One region of the Mediterraneibacter faecis genome, then DNA from elsewhere that is predicted to be linked to it. Evidence: predicted binding sites of a transcription regulator. Region 1 holds the regulator's gene; the other holds the start of a gene.
The links. The regulator HrcA, encoded in region 1, represses chaperone genes, less so after heat shock. The targets are predictions, from matches to a motif close to TGTTAGCACTCNNNNNNNNNGAGTGCTAACA.
Positions count from the first base shown of each region.

Region 2: ACZ47Z_RS04965 (co-chaperone GroES) is a predicted target of HrcA. The motif match lies at 5,098-5,128, and genes of this name have one in related genera.

Region 1 is NZ_AP043803.1:2,499,522-2,508,540, forward strand. Features, by position in the region: gene dnaJ (molecular chaperone DnaJ) at 1-206, opposite strand, end outside; gene dnaK (molecular chaperone DnaK) at 356-2,227, opposite strand; gene grpE (nucleotide exchange factor GrpE) at 2,276-2,929, opposite strand; gene hrcA (heat-inducible transcriptional repressor HrcA) at 2,963-4,012, opposite strand; gene ACZ47Z_RS11735 (glutamate-5-semialdehyde dehydrogenase) at 4,361-5,611, opposite strand; gene ACZ47Z_RS11740 (GNAT family N-acetyltransferase) at 5,838-6,353, opposite strand; gene ACZ47Z_RS11745 (hypothetical protein) at 6,423-6,710, opposite strand; gene ACZ47Z_RS11750 (Rpn family recombination-promoting nuclease/putative transposase) at 6,758-7,750, opposite strand; gene ACZ47Z_RS11755 (xanthine dehydrogenase family protein molybdopterin-binding subunit) at 8,038-9,019, opposite strand, start outside.
Region 2 is NZ_AP043803.1:1,036,665-1,045,683, forward strand. Features, by position in the region: gene ACZ47Z_RS04940 (YifB family Mg chelatase-like AAA ATPase) at 1-506, shown strand, start outside; gene dprA (DNA-processing protein DprA) at 506-1,618, shown strand; gene topA (type I DNA topoisomerase) at 1,632-3,707, shown strand; gene codY (GTP-sensing pleiotropic transcriptional regulator CodY) at 3,869-4,648, shown strand; gene ACZ47Z_RS04960 (hypothetical protein) at 4,667-4,978, shown strand; gene ACZ47Z_RS04965 (co-chaperone GroES) at 5,147-5,431, shown strand; gene groL (chaperonin GroEL) at 5,465-7,090, shown strand; gene guaB (IMP dehydrogenase) at 7,460-8,914, shown strand.

The DNA of each region.
Region 1 (9,019 bases):
TCATACTGACGACGTTTGTCAGCGTCACTCAGAACGGCATAGGCTTCGGAAGCCTCTTTGAACTTTATTTCTGCTTCTTTATCCCCTGGATTCATATCTGGATGGTACTTCTTCGCAAGCTGGCGGTATGCTTTCTTGATTGTAGCATCATCTGCATCTTTGCTTACGCCGAGCACCTCATAATAATCTCTCTTTGCCTCTGCCATAACACAAATACTAACCTTTCTGTATCTCTTTCTTAACCTCAAGAAATTCTACGAAGCTACAAAGCTCCGTAGAATTTCTCTTCATGCTTCATTTATCTGATGCCCTGCTGCCTGTTTCTCTTCTGTCTTACCGGCATCTTTTCTATATTTTAGACTTCTTTGTAATCTCCGTCTACAACATCATCACCCTGGAAACCATCCGGAGCCGGACCAGCTTCTGGTGTAGGACCAGCCTGTGCACCTGCACCTGCTGCAGCACCTGCCTGCTCATACATCTTTGTGAACAGTTTCTGTGCGCTCTCCATCAGTTTTTCCTTCGCAGCTTTGATCTCTGCTACCTGCTCTTCTGTTGTGTTCTCCGGAGCAGATTTTGCAAGGATATCTTTCAGTGCCTGAACGTCAGCCTCTACAGCTGCCTTCTCTGTAGCATCGACTTTGTCGCCAACCTCTTTGATTGCCTTCTCTGTCTGGAATACCATAGCGTCTGCTTCGTTTCTTGTATCGATTGCTTCTTTACGTTTCTTATCCTGAGCCTCGAATTCAGCTGCTTCTTTTACAGCTTTATCGATATCGTCATCAGACATATTAGAACCTGCTGTGATTGTAATATGCTGCTCTTTACCTGTTCCAAGATCCTTAGCAGATACATTTACGATACCATTTGCATCGATATCGAATGTAACTTCGATCTGCGGGATTCCACGTGGAGCCGGCGGGATTCCATCAAGTCTGAACTGTCCGAGGGACTTGTTGTCTCTTGCGAACTGTCTCTCACCCTGTACAACGTTGATATCTACAGCTGTCTGGTTATCTGCTGCTGTTGAGAAGATCTGGCTCTTCTTTGTCGGGATTGTTGTATTTCTCTCGATCAGTCTTGTAGCTACACCACCCATTGTCTCGATAGACAGTGACAGTGGAGTTACATCAAGAAGAAGGATGTCTCCTGCGCCTGCATCTCCTGCAAGTTTACCACCCTGTACGGAAGCACCAAGTGCTACACACTCATCTGGGTTAAGGGATTTGCTAGGCTCTTTGCCTGTCAGTCTCTTAACTTCTTCCTGAACAGCCGGAATACGTGTTGATCCACCAACGAGAAGTACCTGTCCAAGCTCGGAAGCTGTGATTCCTGCGTCAGAAAGTGCACGTCTTACCGGTTCCTGAGTTTTTTCTACGAGGTCTCTTGTCAGCTCGTCGAATTTAGCTCTTGTAAGGTTCATATCGAAATGCTTCGGTCCTTCAGCTGTTGCTGTGATGAACGGAAGGTTAATATTTGTTGTTGTTGCACTTGAAAGCTCTTTCTTTGCTTTCTCTGCAGCTTCTCTTAATCTCTGAAGAGCCATCTTATCTGCAGAAAGATCTACGCCTTCTTTTGCCTTGAAGTCTGCAAGCATGTAATCTGTGATCTTCTGGTCGAAGTCATCTCCACCAAGTCTGTTGTTACCGGCTGTTGAAAGTACTTCGATAACTCCATCACCAATCTCGATAACAGATACGTCGAATGTACCACCACCAAGGTCGTAAACCATAATCTTCTGCTCTTTCTCGTTGTCAAGACCATAAGCAAGTGCAGCTGCTGTAGGCTCGTTGATGATACGTTTTACATCAAGTCCTGCGATCTTACCTGCATCTTTTGTAGCCTGACGCTGAGCATCGTTGAAGTAAGCCGGAACTGTGATAACAGCTTCTGTTACTTTCTCACCAAGGTATCCTTCTGCGTCTGCTTTCAGTTTCTGAAGGATCATTGCAGAAATCTCCTGTGGAGAATATTTCTTATCGTCAATATCTACTTTATAATCTGTTCCCATCTCTCTTTTGATGGATGAGATTGTTCTTGCTGCGTTTGTTACAGCCTGACGTTTTGCAGGCTCACCTACAAGACGCTCTCCTGTCTTTGTAAATGCTACAACAGACGGTGTTGTTCTTGCGCCTTCTGTATTCGCGATAACTGTTGGCTGTCCACCTTCCATAACGGCTACACAGCTGTTTGTTGTACCAAGGTCAATACCAATAATTTTTCCCATGATAAATTTCCTCCTCTATCTAATCTCTGAATCTTGTTAAAAATCAAATTAGTTTGCTACTTTTACCATGCTGTGTCTTACAACACTCTCACGGTACATGTAACCTTTCTGGAATTCTTCTGCGATGATGTTCTCACCGAGCCCCTCATCTTCCACATGCATCACTGCGTTGTGGAAATCCGGATTGAATTCCTGACCAACTGCCTCGATTGGTTTTACTCCAACGGATTCCAGTGTAGTCATAAGCTGTTTGTAGATCTTCTCCATTCCTTCTACGAACGGAGCATTCTTCTCCTCCTCCGGTACGGAACCAAGTCCACGCTCGAAGTTGTCTACAACCGGAAGAATCTTTTCTATGATATCTTTCGCTCCGATCTCGTACATCTGGGATTTCTCCTTCTCAGATCTCTTGCGGAAGTTATCAAACTCTGCCATCTGACGAGTAACGCGGTCTGTGAGTTCCTCGATCTTCTCGTCTTTCTTGTCCTTCTTCTCTTTCTTTCCGAAGAACTTTTTCTTACCTTCTGATGCTGCTTCTGAATCTCCTTCAGTCTCAGTTGCTTCCTCTGTTGCTTCTTTCGCTTCAGCCTCAACTCCCTGGGCATCTTCTGTTTCTACTGTCTCTTCAGCTTCTGCCTGCTCTTTTGCAGCCTTTGCTTTTGCCTCTTCAACAGCTTCTTTTACCATATCTTCTTTGCTCATGTTCTCTGTCACCAGCTTTCTACCTTCCTATTATTACTCTTTGGGTTCTTTATTATAAATCGCATCCAACTCACTTTGCAGCGTTTTCAGCGTCTTCATGACATGTTCATAATCCATTCTCTTCGGACCGATGATTCCAATCGTTCCTTTCATACCTTCTCCCAGCTCATATGTGGCGGTAACAACACTGCAGTCTTTCATGGTCTTAACCGGAGTTTCATCTCCGATGTAAACCTGTATGCCGTTGTTCTCCTCACTTGCCAGTGTCTCTGTCACCAGATCTGCCAGCTGCTGTTTCTCTTCAAATGCACTGATGATCTCCTGTGCGCTCTGCTTATCACTAAGCTCCGGATATTTGAAAATATTCGTTGCGCCGCTTGTGTAGATCTCCATGTCATTATCTACATGAATGATCTCTGCCACTGCATCCAGTACATGACCGACAACCTCGCTGTGGATACCAGCCTGTTCTTTCAATCTGGCAATCAGACCTAATGTAATCTGATCAATGGATAATCCATTCAGTGTCGTGTTCAGAAGCATATTCAGCTTCAACAGATTCTCATTACTTAAGGTTTCTCCAACTTCAATGATCTTATTCTTGATCACATTACCACCAAGTACGATGACTGCTACGATCTGTTCTTCATCCACCTGTGATAGCTGAATGAACTTCAATGTGTTCCGGCTGTTGACCGGTGCGGAAACCATCGTCGCATAATTGGTGTTCGAAGCAAGAACCTTTGCTGCCTGCTGGAGTACCTTCTCGACCTTATCGGTCTTTTCAAGAAGTGCATCCTCTCGTCTGCTGATCTCCTGCTCCTTGTTCTCCATCAGAAGATCTACATAAAAGCGATATCCCTTATCTGATGGAATTCTTCCTGCCGATGTGTGTGGCTGGAAGATGTAACCAAGATCTTCCAGATCTGCCATCTCATTCCTTATCGTTGCGGAACTTAATTTCAAATCTGTGTATTTTGAAAGGGTTCGTGATCCGACCGGTTCGCCAGTCTCCAGATAATTCTGTATGATGGCTTTCAATATCGTAAGTTTTCTTTCACTTAATTCAGCTTCTACAGACATCTCTGTGTTCCCCTTTCTTCTCATCTTTGTTTGTTATTAGCACTCTTTGTTTTTGAGTGCTAACACCTTACAGATACTAAGATAGCACCTCGATTTCTGTTTGTCAACACTGATTGTTATTTTTATAAGTTTTTTATTTTCTTCTTATTTTATTAATAGGATGCTTTTTGGGGGAGGGAATGTGATTTTATAGAAATGTTGTTGACTTGGATTGTAATTTTGTGAATTCCGGGCAAGCTTATAGCCAAATCATAAGTTGACTTGAATTATGATACATAAAATCCAGGTCAAAGACAAGTTTATTTAACTTACACTAATTGACCTGGATTTTAAAACCTGCTATCTATACTATCCCCTGATCTGTCCGTTTCCGAAGATAATATACTTTGTTGTTGTCAATGCTTCGAGTCCCATCGGGCCTCTTGCATGAAGCTTCTGTGTGCTGATTCCGATCTCTGCACCGAATCCGAATTCGAATCCATCTGTAAATCTTGTTGATGCATTTACATAAACCGCTGCCGCATCGATCTCATCCTGGAATCTCAATGCATTGTCGTAATCCTTTGTAATAATGGATTCAGAATGTCCTGTATTGTATGTATTGATATGTGTGATTGCCTCATCGATGGAATCAACAATCTTTACAGAAATAATTGCATCCAGGTACTCTGTTCCCCAGTCTTCTTCTGTTGCCGGAATAATCTCTGAACTGATTGCCTGTGCTCTCTCATCTCCACGTATCTCTACACCATGTTCCTTCAGTCTTGTTACAATCTTCGGCAAAGCTGCATCTGCTATCTTGGAATGAATCACAAGTGATTCACATGCATTACACACACCAAGGCGCTGTGTCTTTGCATTTTCAATAATATCTGTTGCCATCTTAATGTCTGCTGTCTCATCAACATATACATGACAATTTCCGGTTCCTGTCTCAATTACCGGAACCGTACTGTTTGCGACAACATTTGCAATGAGTCCCGCTCCGCCTCTTGGGATCAGGACGTCGATCCAGCCATGCATCTTCATCATCTCATTTACAACTTCTCTGCTTGTATCTTCCACAAGAAGGATGAGATCCTGAGATAACTTCTCTTTGCGGAGTCCTTCCTTGATTACACGGGTAATTGCCCGATTGGAATGGATCGCATCACTTCCTCCGCGAAGAATTACCGCATTTCCAGTCTTGAAGCAAAGTCCGAATGCATCTGCTGTCACATTCGGTCTGGATTCATAGATAATTCCGACAACGCCAAGCGGTACGCGTTTCTTTCCGATACGAAGCCCGTTCGGTCTTGTCTTCATGCCAAGCACTTCTCCGATGGGATCATCAAGTGCTGCAATCTGACGCAGACCTTCTGCCATGTCTTCAATTCGCTGTTCCGTCAGTGCCAATCGATCAATCAAAGACTGCTTCACGCCTTTCGCTTTCGCAGCTTCAATATCCTTTGCATTCTCCTGTAAAATCAATTCTCTCTCTTCTACAAGTTCATTCGCTACTGCGAGAAGCCCTCTGTTCTTTGCCTTCGTTCCAAGCTTTGCTGCCTCACGGGATGCACTCTTTGCAAGTCTTCCAAGCATCTGCATATATGTCTCCATTTTATTGCTCCTTTCATCAGCCTGCCGTTAAATATCTCTATCAGTTTCCATTCAGGAATGCCTCGGCATTTCTGCAATCCTGCCAGAGGCTATGTCGAGAGTATACCACACACCTTTTCTTTTTTCTATATTATATCAGTATTTTGCTTTATCTTTTTCACGTATTAACGTATTAGTGCATTTCTGTGAAAACAAACATCAGATGTTTATTCCGATGTTTGTTTTCTTATTCTATAATATTTTTCATCCAGATATCTCTTAAGAATCCGCCATATTTTTCCTTCGTAAGCATCTTCTGATACCCCTGTTTCATGACATTTGATCTGCTGAAAACATTTTCCGGATGCACCGTACAAAGCAGGTAGCGATATCCCATCTGTCTCAAATCACCTTCCGCGTGCTGCATCATTTTATATTGTAAATAGTGCCCTCGAAACTCTGGTAATACAGCCGCCGTATCCATCATAGCACAAAGCTTCAGTTTCTCTTCCTCCATTCCAAGATCATATCCCAGATTATCCGGGTGAGCGCCCGGTAAAATTACGAAAAACATAGCTCCCGCCTTGCCCTCTTCATCAACAGCAAGATATAAAAGACCTCGTTCCTTCTTCATCCAGAAATCAAATTCTTCATACGTTTCTGCAACAAACCATTCCGGAACGTTCATCCCCTGGTCTACCTTATTCACAATTTCGTACGCTTCTCGTAAGCGCTCTCTTCCAACGCGAATTATCTTTATCATCAATAAATCTTCCTATTTTGTAATCACTTCTGTTCATTTATGTCTAATGCTTATACACTAAAATTATTTTTACAGTTCTTGTAGTCCTGCAAAAAACAATTCATAAGGGTCATCCTCTCCTGTAAGCACCGGTGAATTCTCTCCGCCACCATTCGTACTGCGCTTCATTGCGGCATAAAATTCATCTCCCGCCTGCACAATATCCATCGGATAAAGTTCATAACCCGTCTCACGACATACAGAGCAGAATCCTCCAAGAGGATCTTCTGCATCCCTTGTCTTTATGAACTGTTCTCTTAATTTATCATCATGTCTTGCTTTGCGCTGTAATTCATCTAAAGCTTCTACTGCGTTCATCTCTTTCTCCTCATTCTGCTCTGTTTTTCGTGGTATTTGTTTCAGCCTCACTTCCAATATGTGTTTAAGTATTCCTCTGTTTGCTCCTCTGTTAATTTATACTCTTTCCGAACATTATTAAACGTCTCTATTCTAGAAGCATTCAAATTTTGACACGTTCTAATAGTTGCTGCTATTCCTTGCTGAATTCCATCTTTCACTCCATCATCATACATTTCCTGTATTGCCTTACACATATCTACCATCTCCTCCTTCTGCTCTGTTTCACTTGGTATTTGTTTCATGTTCAAAAATGCTTTCATCGCCTGACTTGTTTCATAATCAACATTCTGAAAAAACTTTTTATTTTCATCAATATAGTGTTTCAGTTCTTCCTTACTGTCCCTATATCTTAGCATAGTTAATATCACTTGTAAATCATCCGAAAATTTTTCAACATCTTCCAATCGTTCTGCGTCTACAAGATTGATTTTATAATTGGGAAGATATTTCTCCAAAATTTCTTTCTCTTCTTTCGTTCCTTCCAACCGAAACATATCATACAGATCAACAGGTCCATCCCACGGTTCTGAACCATAATAAAAGACTAATGAAATAATCGGTATCAATCGATCTTTTTTTCGAAATCGCGACAGATATTCTCCTGCGGTAAGATGCTCTAACGACTGACCTGCTTTTTTATTCTGCTTTCGTCGGTCATTAAAGTTTTTCCAATTATTCCGAATCTGTGTTTCGTAATCCATTCCATCATAAAGCATTACCTTGTGCGGCATTGCATAATGAACCTTATCCTGTGATTCATTTGCAAGTAACACAAGTGTAGCCTGATTTCGCCATTTCATAATGATATCGCGGTATTTTTTCATGTTTTTTGTTTTCCCGGTCCGATTTTTCACACTGACAGATGAAACAGGATTCACTTCTTCCAAATCCTCTGGCAATATCACCTGCCTTCCACCATAAATCACACCATTAAATAAATTCGCAAATCTTTTCTTCTCACTTAGCCAGATATTCACATTAACATCTGCTTTTCCCATAGACGCTTCCTCCTGGTTTCTTATTCTTTTGTTATTTTGTAACTCATCAAAATGGAATCTCCTGCTGATACAGCCTTGAATATGAGATAAAGTTATCCTTTCGATAACACATTCAGACAAATGAAATATAGAAAATATACGTCTGAGATTTTGATGTGGATTTACTATAGCAGAATAAAATAACAATGTCAACGTAAAAAAGCTATCAACGACGATATTCAACTCCATTCGTTGTTATCGTAGTTGATAGCTTCCTTATTTCACTTCATTCTTCCCCGACTCCAAGTCTAACGCCCAGAAATTCCTCTGTAAATTTTCTCCGCTGTCATCGGCAGTTCTCTAATGATCACTCCTGTCGCGTTCTGGATTGCATTGCTGATTGCCGGTGACGGTGTATTGATTACGATTTCTCCGATAGACTTCGCTCCGAACGGTCCTGTCGGCTCGTAGCTGCTCTCGAACTCAACACGGATTGTTCCGACATCAAGACGAGTCGGGATCTTATACTGCATCAGGGAATTGCTGAAGTTCTTTCCCTTTTCGTTATATACAACATCTTCATACAGTGCCATACCGATTCCCTGTGCGATTCCGCCTTCCACCTGTACACGCGCAAGGTTCGGATTTATAACTGTTCCGCAGTCTACGACTGCTACGTAATCGATCAGTTCAAGTACACCTGTCTCTTTGTCGATCTCAACTTCTGCCATACCAACCATGAATGGCGGTGGAGATACCGGTGAGGAAAATGCTTCACTTGCGGAAAGTGGTGCGTTACTGAAACACATTACATTATTTCCAATCTGACTTCTTGAAATCTGCTTTCCTGTTGCCAGCTCTGTTACATATTCTCCATCGAAATCTACATCTTCCGGCTTGCATCCGAGATACTCTGCTCCACGCTCGCAGATTTTCTTGCGAAGGGATTCACAAGTCTTAACAACTGCCTGTCCTGTTACATAAGTTGTACTGGATGCGTATGAACCACAGTCGTATGGAGAGATGTCTGTATCTACTCCGAATACAACAACTTCTTCCGGTTTACATTCAAGACACTCTGCTGCCATCTGGGCAAGGATCGTATCGCATCCTGTTCCCATATCAGTAGCTCCAATGATCAGACTGTAGAATCCGTCATCATTTACTTTGATTTCAACCGCACCTGTATCTACTGCTGAGATTCCAGATCCCTGCATGGACATTGCAACTCCGACGCTGCGTACTTTTCCATTTCCCATATCACGGTATGGATACTTTTCATCCCAGTTG
Region 2 (9,019 bases), 1.5 Mb from region 1:
TATCTGCCATGAATACGTGTCCGTGTGGGAAATTTCCATCGACAGCCTGTACTTGTACGCCGGCACAGATCCAGGCGTATTTAAGCAAGATCAGCCAACCGTTTCTCGATCGGATTGACCTTAGTGTTGAAGCTTCTAAAGTGGAATATCGGGATCTGGTGAAAGAGTCTGTTTCCTGTCCGGAGTCTTCGGCGGTGATTAAAGCGCGGGTATGTGAAGCAAGAAAGAGACAGAAGATTCGCTACCAAAACACGAAGATCCAGTGTAACGCAATGCTTCATGGTGCAGAATTGAGTAAGTATTGCAGATTAAACGGAGAAGAAATGCGACTGATGGGGCAGGCTTATGATGTACTGAATCTGACGGCGAGGTCTTATCACCGAATCTTAAAGGTTGCGAGAACGATTGCGGATTTAGATTACAGTGAGGAGATAAAACTGGAACATTTACAGGAGGCGATCGGTTATCGGACATTGGACAGGAAATATTGGGGGAGGTATGTATGATGTGTGAAGAGATGATTTTTGAATACTGGTTTTCTACGATTCGAAAACTATCTGCAAGAAAAAAGTATCTGCTCCGAGAACTCATAGGAAGTGGAAAGAAGATATATTATATAGAAGAAACTGAAATTACAGGAATTGAATTCCTTACAGAGGAAGAAAAAGAGGGATTAAAAAAAGCCCGGAAAGAGAAAACGAAAGAACAATTAAAAGAAGAGTTTTACAAAATGCAGGAACATGGAATCGAATTTATTCCATTTTTTTCAAAAGAATATCCTCCGGGGCTGGCTGAGATACCAGATCCCCCGTTTGCTCTTTTTGTGAAAGGAACATGTCCGGGAGCCAAGAAGAAGGCAGCAATTGTCGGAGCAAGGGGGTGTAGTGGATATGGAGAACATTATACAAGAGAATTTGCGGAAGTACTGGCGGCAGCAGGTGTTGATATCATCAGTGGCATGGCGAAAGGGATCGATGGAACAGGACAAAGAGCAGCGTTGAATGCAGGCGGAAAATCTTATGCTGTTTTAGGGAGCGGAGTGGATGTCTGTTATCCAAGAGATCATATCGGTTTATATATGGATATCATAGAACACGGAGGCGGAATCCTTTCGGAATTTCCACCGGGAACCCCTCCGCTTGCAATGAATTTTCCAATGAGGAACCGGATCATCAGCGGCCTGTCAGATGCGGTTCTGGTAATGGAGGCCCGGATAAGAAGTGGCTCTTTGATTACAGCAGATATGGCACTGGAGCAGGGAAAGGATGTTTATGCCCTTCCGGGACCGCTGGACAGTCCTTTGAGTGCCGGGTGTAATCACCTGATCCAACAGGGTGCCGGAATCCTTCTGAATCCTAAAAATCTGCTGGAAGAATGGGGGATTGAAACAAATGTTTTGTGCAGAAACACGGAGATAAAAAACGAGAAAAATAAAAAAGTGCTTGAAAGTACAGATGATTTGGTGTATAGTTGTGTCGGTTTGTATCCTAAGAATGTGGATCAGATTGCGCAGGAATCTCGGGTGGAGATCAGAAAATTGATGAGCATTCTTGTTACACTGGAACTGCAGGGATACATTCGTGAAATAACAAAGAATTATTATATCAGAATAAAATAGGAGTATAGTTTTTATGGCACATTATCTTGTAATCGTGGAGTCTCCTGCAAAGGTGAAGACGATTAAAAAGTTTCTAGGAAGCAATTATACAGTTGCAGCGTCACAGGGACACGTCAGGGATCTGCCGAAAAGTCAGCTTGGAATTGACGTGGAGAATGATTACGAACCAAAATATATTACCATTCGTGGAAAAGGAGAGATTCTTGCAACGCTCAGAAAAGAGGCGAAGAAATCAGACAAAGTTTATCTTGCAACCGACCCTGACCGTGAAGGAGAGGCTATTTCCTGGCATCTTGCTGCTGCCTTGAAGCTGGACGAGAAGAAAATGCGCCGTATTACATTTAATGAGATTACAAAGAATGCTGTGAAAGCATCTTTGAAAGCACCACGCGATATTGACATGGATCTTGTAGATGCACAGCAGGCAAGAAGAGAGCTTGACCGTATGGTTGGATATAAGATTAGTCCATTGCTTTGGGCAAAGGTAAAGCGTGGGTTGAGTGCCGGACGTGTACAGTCAGTCGCACTTCGTATTGTTGCAGACAGGGAAGCAGAGATTGATGCATTTATTCCGGAAGAGTACTGGTCATTGGATGCACAACTGAAAGTAAAAGGTGAGAAACGTCCTCTGACAGCGAAGTTCTACGGGACAGAGAAGAAAAAGATGACGATCCATTCAAAAGAAGAGATGGACGAGATCTTAAAGAAATTAGAGAACGAAGAGTTCCAGATTACAGATATCAAGAACAGTGAGAGGACGCGTAAAGCACCACTCCCATTTACGACGAGTACGCTGCAGCAGGAAGCTGCCAAGGCATTGAACTTTGGTACACAGAAGACAATGCGTATTGCACAGCAGCTGTATGAAGGTGTGGACATTAAAGGGAATGGAACAGTCGGTGTGATTACTTATCTTCGTACGGATTCTACACGTATTTCAGAGGAAGCTGATGCAGCAGCAAGAAGTTATATTGCTGAGACTTACGGGGAAGCATATGTAGCAGAAGGAACAAAAACAAAGTCCGCAGATAAGAAGATTCAGGATGCGCATGAGGCGATCCGCCCGACAGATATTACACGCACACCGGCAGCGATCAAGGATTCATTAAGCAGAGATCAGTTCCGTCTGTATCAGCTGATCTGGAAACGCTTCACAGCAAGCCGCATGCAGCCGGCGAAGTATGAGACAACAGCAGTCAAGATCGGAGCCGGTGAGTACTGCTTTACTGTATCAACAGCAAGGGTTGCATTTGATGGATTTCGCTCTGTGTATGTAGAGGCAGAGGAAGAGAAGGAAGAGAGCAATGTACTGGTCGGACATCTTAGCATGGATTCTGTTCTTACAAAAGAAGAATTTGATCCAAAGCAACATTTTACGCAGCCGCCGGCACATTATACAGAGGCGAGTCTTGTAAAGACAATGGAAGAGCTTGGGATCGGACGTCCAAGTACCTATGCTCCAACCATTTCTCTGATCCTTGGAAGAAGATATATTACAAAAGAAGGCAAGAATCTTTATCTGACAGAGATTGGTGAAGTTGTTAATAATATTATGAAACAGTCATTTCCAAGTATTGTAGATGTTCATTTTACAGCGAATATGGAAGGTCTTCTTGATATGGTTGAAGAAGGAAAGGTTCCGTGGAAGGAAGTAATCCGTAATTTCTATCCGGATCTTGAGGAAGCTGTTGAAATTGCAGAGAAAGAGCTTGAGGAAGTTAAGATTGAAGATGAAGTAACAGATGTGATCTGTGAAGAGTGCGGTCGTAACATGGTGATCAAATACGGTCCGCATGGTAAATTCCTTGCATGCCCGGGATTCCCGGAATGCAGAAATACAAAACCATATCTGGAAAAGATCGGAGTTCCGTGTCCTGTGTGTGGAAAAGAAGTTGTTATCCGCAAAACGAAAAAGGGAAGAAAGTATTATGGATGTGAGGATAATCCGGAATGCGAATTTATGTCCTGGCAGAAGCCATCCAGTAAGAAATGTCCTGAATGTGGTGGATACATGGTAGAAAAAGGCAATAAATTAGTTTGTGCTGATGAAAAGTGCGGATATGTGGAAACAATTAAGAAAGAAGATTAAATATTTCAAAAAACAGAAAAACACAACGTTGCTATTTTCTGAATTGTATGATAATATAAGCTAGTAAGGAATTTGAAATTTGATTTGTGTATACAACTTGGGAAATAATAGTTACTGTTTGCTAGAAGTAGTGAATAAGAGCAAATCATGTGGAGGAGACAATGAGCGTACAATTATTGGATAAGACCAGAAAGATTAATAAGTTGCTGCATAATAATAACTCCAGCAAAGTTGTGTTTAATGATATCTGTGCGGTACTGACAGAGATTTTGGACTCAAATGTGCTGGTAGTCAGCAAGAAGGGAAAGATTCTTGGAGTCAGCAAAAGCAATAAGGTGAGAGAAATCAGTGAACTGATCACAGAATCCGTAGGATCTCATATTGATAATATGCTTAATGAAAGATTGCTGAGTGTTCTGTCTACAAAAGAGAATGTTAATCTGGAGACACTTGGTTTTTCTTCAGATGCTGTGGAAGGATGTCAGGCAATCATCACACCGATCGATATTGCCGGGGAGCGTCTCGGAACATTGTTTATCTACAAACAGGATGCAACGTATTCTATTGATGATATTATTCTCAGTGAATATGGTACTGCTGTAGTAGGACTTGAGATGCTTCGTTCAGTGAATGAAGAAAGTGCGGAAGAGACAAGAAAAGAACATGTCGTTCAGGCAGCAATCAGCACACTTTCTTTCTCAGAGCTGGAAGCAATCATTCATATCTTTAAAGAACTTGATGGTACAGAGGGAATCCTGGTTGCCAGCAAGGTAGCGGATCGTGTGGGAATTACAAGATCGGTTATCGTGAATGCACTTCGCAAGTTTGAAAGTGCAGGAGTAATTGAATCACGTTCTTCAGGAATGAAAGGAACTTATATTAAAGTTCTGAATGATTATGTATTTACAGAGCTCGAGAGGATTGAGAAAGAGCGGATGTAAGCAGAAGGAGAAGACAAGATGTACGAGGGAAATCCGGTTGATCTGCAGATGGAAAAAGTGATTTCAGCAGATGCTATTTTTGATGATACAACAAGAGTCTGTAAGGTGGATCATTATGATACAGAAGAAGATTACATTTATCTTGAAGTGATGGAAGATCCTCTGACAACGATTCTGCTGGATGCAAAATACAGATGTTATATTTCAACGGGGACAGAGCTGTTGTGCTGCTCCGGTGTTGTGAAAGAGAGATACCAGTCGGAAGACAGGAATCTACTGAAGTTTAAAATTGAGAACGGATTCTATGAGATGAACGAAAGAAGATCATAGAGAAGTTTTAGAGACGAAAGAAAAGCTGTGAGGCAGAGAAAGCCCCATGGCTTTTCTTTTATAAAAAATATGTAAACTGTGTTGACAAATGAAATGGGGAGTGCTATTTTATATTCATGGGTTAGCACTCAAGAGAAATGAGTGCTAATAAAGTAAGGAGGAATTACAATGAAATTAGTACCATTAGGTGACAAGATCGTTTTAAAACAGTTAGAAGCAGAAGAGACAACAAAGTCCGGAATCGTATTACCGGGACAGGCAAAAGAGAAACCACAGGAAGCAGAAGTAATCGCAGTCGGACCTGGCGGAGTTGTGGATGGAAAAGAAGTTGTAATGCAGGTTAAGGTTGGAGATAAAGTAATTTATTCCAAATATGCCGGAACAGATGTAGAGCTTGAAGGAGAGAAATACATCATTGTAAAGCAGAATGATATTCTTGCAATTGTAGAGTAATACCCAGACAAATATAAAGGAGATGCAGTTAAAATGGCAAAGGAAATCAAATACGGATCAGAAGCAAGAGCAGCACTTGAAAGAGGTGTGAATCAGTTAGCTGATACAGTTAAAGTAACATTAGGACCAAAAGGAAGAAACGTAGTACTTGATAAATCATTCGGTGCTCCGCTTATTACAAATGATGGTGTAACAATCGCGAAAGAGATTGAACTGGAAGATGGATTTGAGAACATGGGTGCACAGCTGATCAGAGAAGTTGCAGCTAAGACAAATGATGTTGCCGGAGATGGTACAACAACAGCTACAGTTCTTGCACAGGCAATGGTTCACGAAGGAATGAAGAACCTTGAGGCAGGAGCAAACCCGATCGTTCTGAGAAAAGGAATGAAGAAAGCTACAGATAAAGCAGTAGAAGCAATCCGTGAGATGAGCAGCAAAGTCAACGGAAAAGAGCAGATTGCAAGAGTTGCTGCAGTTTCTTCAGGAGATGATGAAGTTGGACAGATGGTTGCAGATGCAATGGAAAAAGTATCCAACGACGGAGTTATCACAATCGAAGAGTCTAAGACAATGCAGACAGAGCTTGACCTTGTAGAAGGTATGCAGTTTGACCGTGGATACATTTCCGCATATATGGCAACAGATATGGAGAAGATGGAAGCAGTTCTGGATGATCCATATATTCTGATCACAGATAAGAAGATTTCCAATATCCAGGAGATTCTTCCGGTTCTTGAGCAGATCGTTCAGTCTGGAGCAAGACTTCTTATTATCGCTGAAGATATCGAGGGTGAGGCACTCACAACTCTGATCGTGAATAAACTGCGTGGAACATTCAACGTTGTAGCAGTAAAAGCACCTGGATATGGTGACAGAAGAAAAGAGATGCTTCAGGATATCGCAATTCTGACAGGTGGACAGGTGATTTCTGAAGAACTCGGATTCGACCTTAAAGAAACTACAATGGATCAGCTTGGACGTGCAAAATCTGTTAAGGTTCAGAAAGAGAATACAGTTATCGTTGACGGATGTGGAGACAAGAACGCAATCGCAGATCGTGTTGGACAGATCAAGAAAGCAATCGAAGAGACAACATCTGATTTCGACAGAGAGAAACTTCAGGAGAGACTTGCAAAACTTGCAGGCGGAGTTGCTGTTATCCGTGTAGGTGCAGCTACAGAGACAGAGATGAAAGAAGCTAAACTTCGTATGGAAGATGCTCTGAATGCTACAAAAGCAGCAGTTGAAGAAGGAATCATCGGTGGTGGTGGATCCGCATACATCCATGTTTCTAAGAAGGTAAAAGAATTCGCAGAGACTCTTGAGGGAGATGAGAAGACAGGTGCCAAGATTATCCTGAAAGCACTGGAAGCTCCTCTGGCTCAGATCGCAAAGAATGCAGGACTTGAGGGAGCAGTTATTGTAAACAAAGTAAGAGAGTCTGAAGTAGGAACAGGATTTGATGCTTACAATGAGACATATGTAGATATGGTTGAGAAGGGAATCCTTGATCCGGCGAAGGTTACAAGAAGTGCTCTTCAGAACGCAACAAGTGTTGCTTCTACACTTCTTACAACAGAGTCTGTTGTATCTACAATTAAAGAGGATACACCGGCTATGCCAGCAGGCGGAGCAGGTGGAATGGGAATGATGTAATCTATCCATCAGGAAGATTTGCAGAATTTCTATAAGAATAGAATAAAAGAGCTGTTACATAGAGATCTGTAGCAGCAGGAACAGAGGGTTCTATCACATTTTCGTAATGTCAGATAGAACCTTTTGTTTGTTCTAAAAAAGGCTCAGTTTGTCGCATAGATAATAAATAAAGGAGTACTTATAAGTAAAACTTAATAATAAAGGTTAAAATAAATCAATACAAATTATGAGCACATCAGGGAAAATACTCTTGACATCCTTCGGGAATTTCTGTAGTATATCAGTTAATAATTACAAAAGATTTTTAGATACATTAACTGCCATTTCAAAGCAGTTTCATGGGTTCTTAAGAAAGAGAGGTAAAGTATAATGGGTAAGATTATAGGGGAAGGTATTACATTTGATGATGTTCTTCTTGTACCGGCTTATTCAGAAGTAATTCCGAATCAGGTAGATCTGTCAACACATCTGACAAAGAAAATCGTATTGAATATTCCGATGATGAGTGCAGGAATGGATACTGTTACAGAACATAGAATGGCAATCGCTATGGCTCGCCAGGGTGGAATCGGAATCATCCATAAGAATATGTCTATTGAAGCACAGGCAGAGGAAGTTGATAAGGTGAAACGTTCTGAGAATGGTGTTATTACAGATCCTTTCTTTCTTTCACCGGAGCATACACTTGAAGATGCAAATGACCTGATGGCAAAATACCGTATTTCAGGTGTGCCGATTACAGAGGGACGTAAACTTGTCGGAATCATCACAAACCGTGACCTGAAGTTTGAGACAGATTTCTCTAAGAAGATCAAAGAATCCATGACTTCAGAAGGACTTGTTACAGCAAAAGAAGGAATCACATTAGAGGATGCAAAAAAGATTCTTGCCAAAGCAAGAAAAGAGAAACTTCCGATCGTAGATGATGAAGGTAATCTGAAAGGACTTATCACGATTAAAGATATTGAGAAACAGATCAAGTACCCACTGTCAGCAAAGGATGAGCAGGGAAGACTTCTCTGTGGAGCAGCTGTTGGTATCACAGCAAACTGTCTGGAGCGTGTAGAAGCACTTGTGAAATCTCATGTAGATGTTGTTGTTATGGACTCAGCACATGGTCATTCAGCGAATGTTATCCGCACAGTGAAGATGGTTAAGGATGCATTCCCGGATCTTCAGGTGATCGCTGGAAATGTGGCTACAGGAGAGGCTGCAAGAGCACTGATCGAAGCTGGTGTAGATGCAGTTAAAGTTGGTATTGGACCTGGATCTATCTGTACAACACGTATCGTTGCAGGTATTGGTGTACCTCAGGTTTCAGCTGTTATGGATTGTTACGAAGTTGCTAAAGAGTATGGTATTCCGATCATTGCAGATGGTGGTATCAAGTACTCAGGAGATATGACAAAGGCAATCGCAGCAGGTGCGAATGTATGTATGATGGGAAGCATCTTTGCAGGATGTGATGAAAGCCCGGGAACATTCGAACTGTACCAGGGAAGAAAATATAAAGTATATCGTGGAATGGGATCCATCGCAGCGATGGAGAACGGAAGTAAAGACCGTTATTTCCAGGAGAATGCAAAGAAACTTGTTCCGGAAGGAGTAGAAGGACGTGTAGCTTACAAGGGATCTGTAGAAGATACGGTATTCCAGCTCATGGGTGGACTTCGTTCAGGAATGGGATATTGCGGAACACACACAATCGAAGAACTCAAGGAGAACGGAAGATTTGTGAAGATCTCTGCGGCATCACTGAAAGAAAGTCATCCACATGACATTCATATTACAAAAGAAGCTCCGAACTACAGTGTAGACGAGTAATTGGGAAGTTTGCAGATTTTATGCAGACTGATAATTTGGAAGTACTGCGGATATTCCGCATTACCTGACGGGATGAAAAATCACATCCCTGATATAATAAAATAA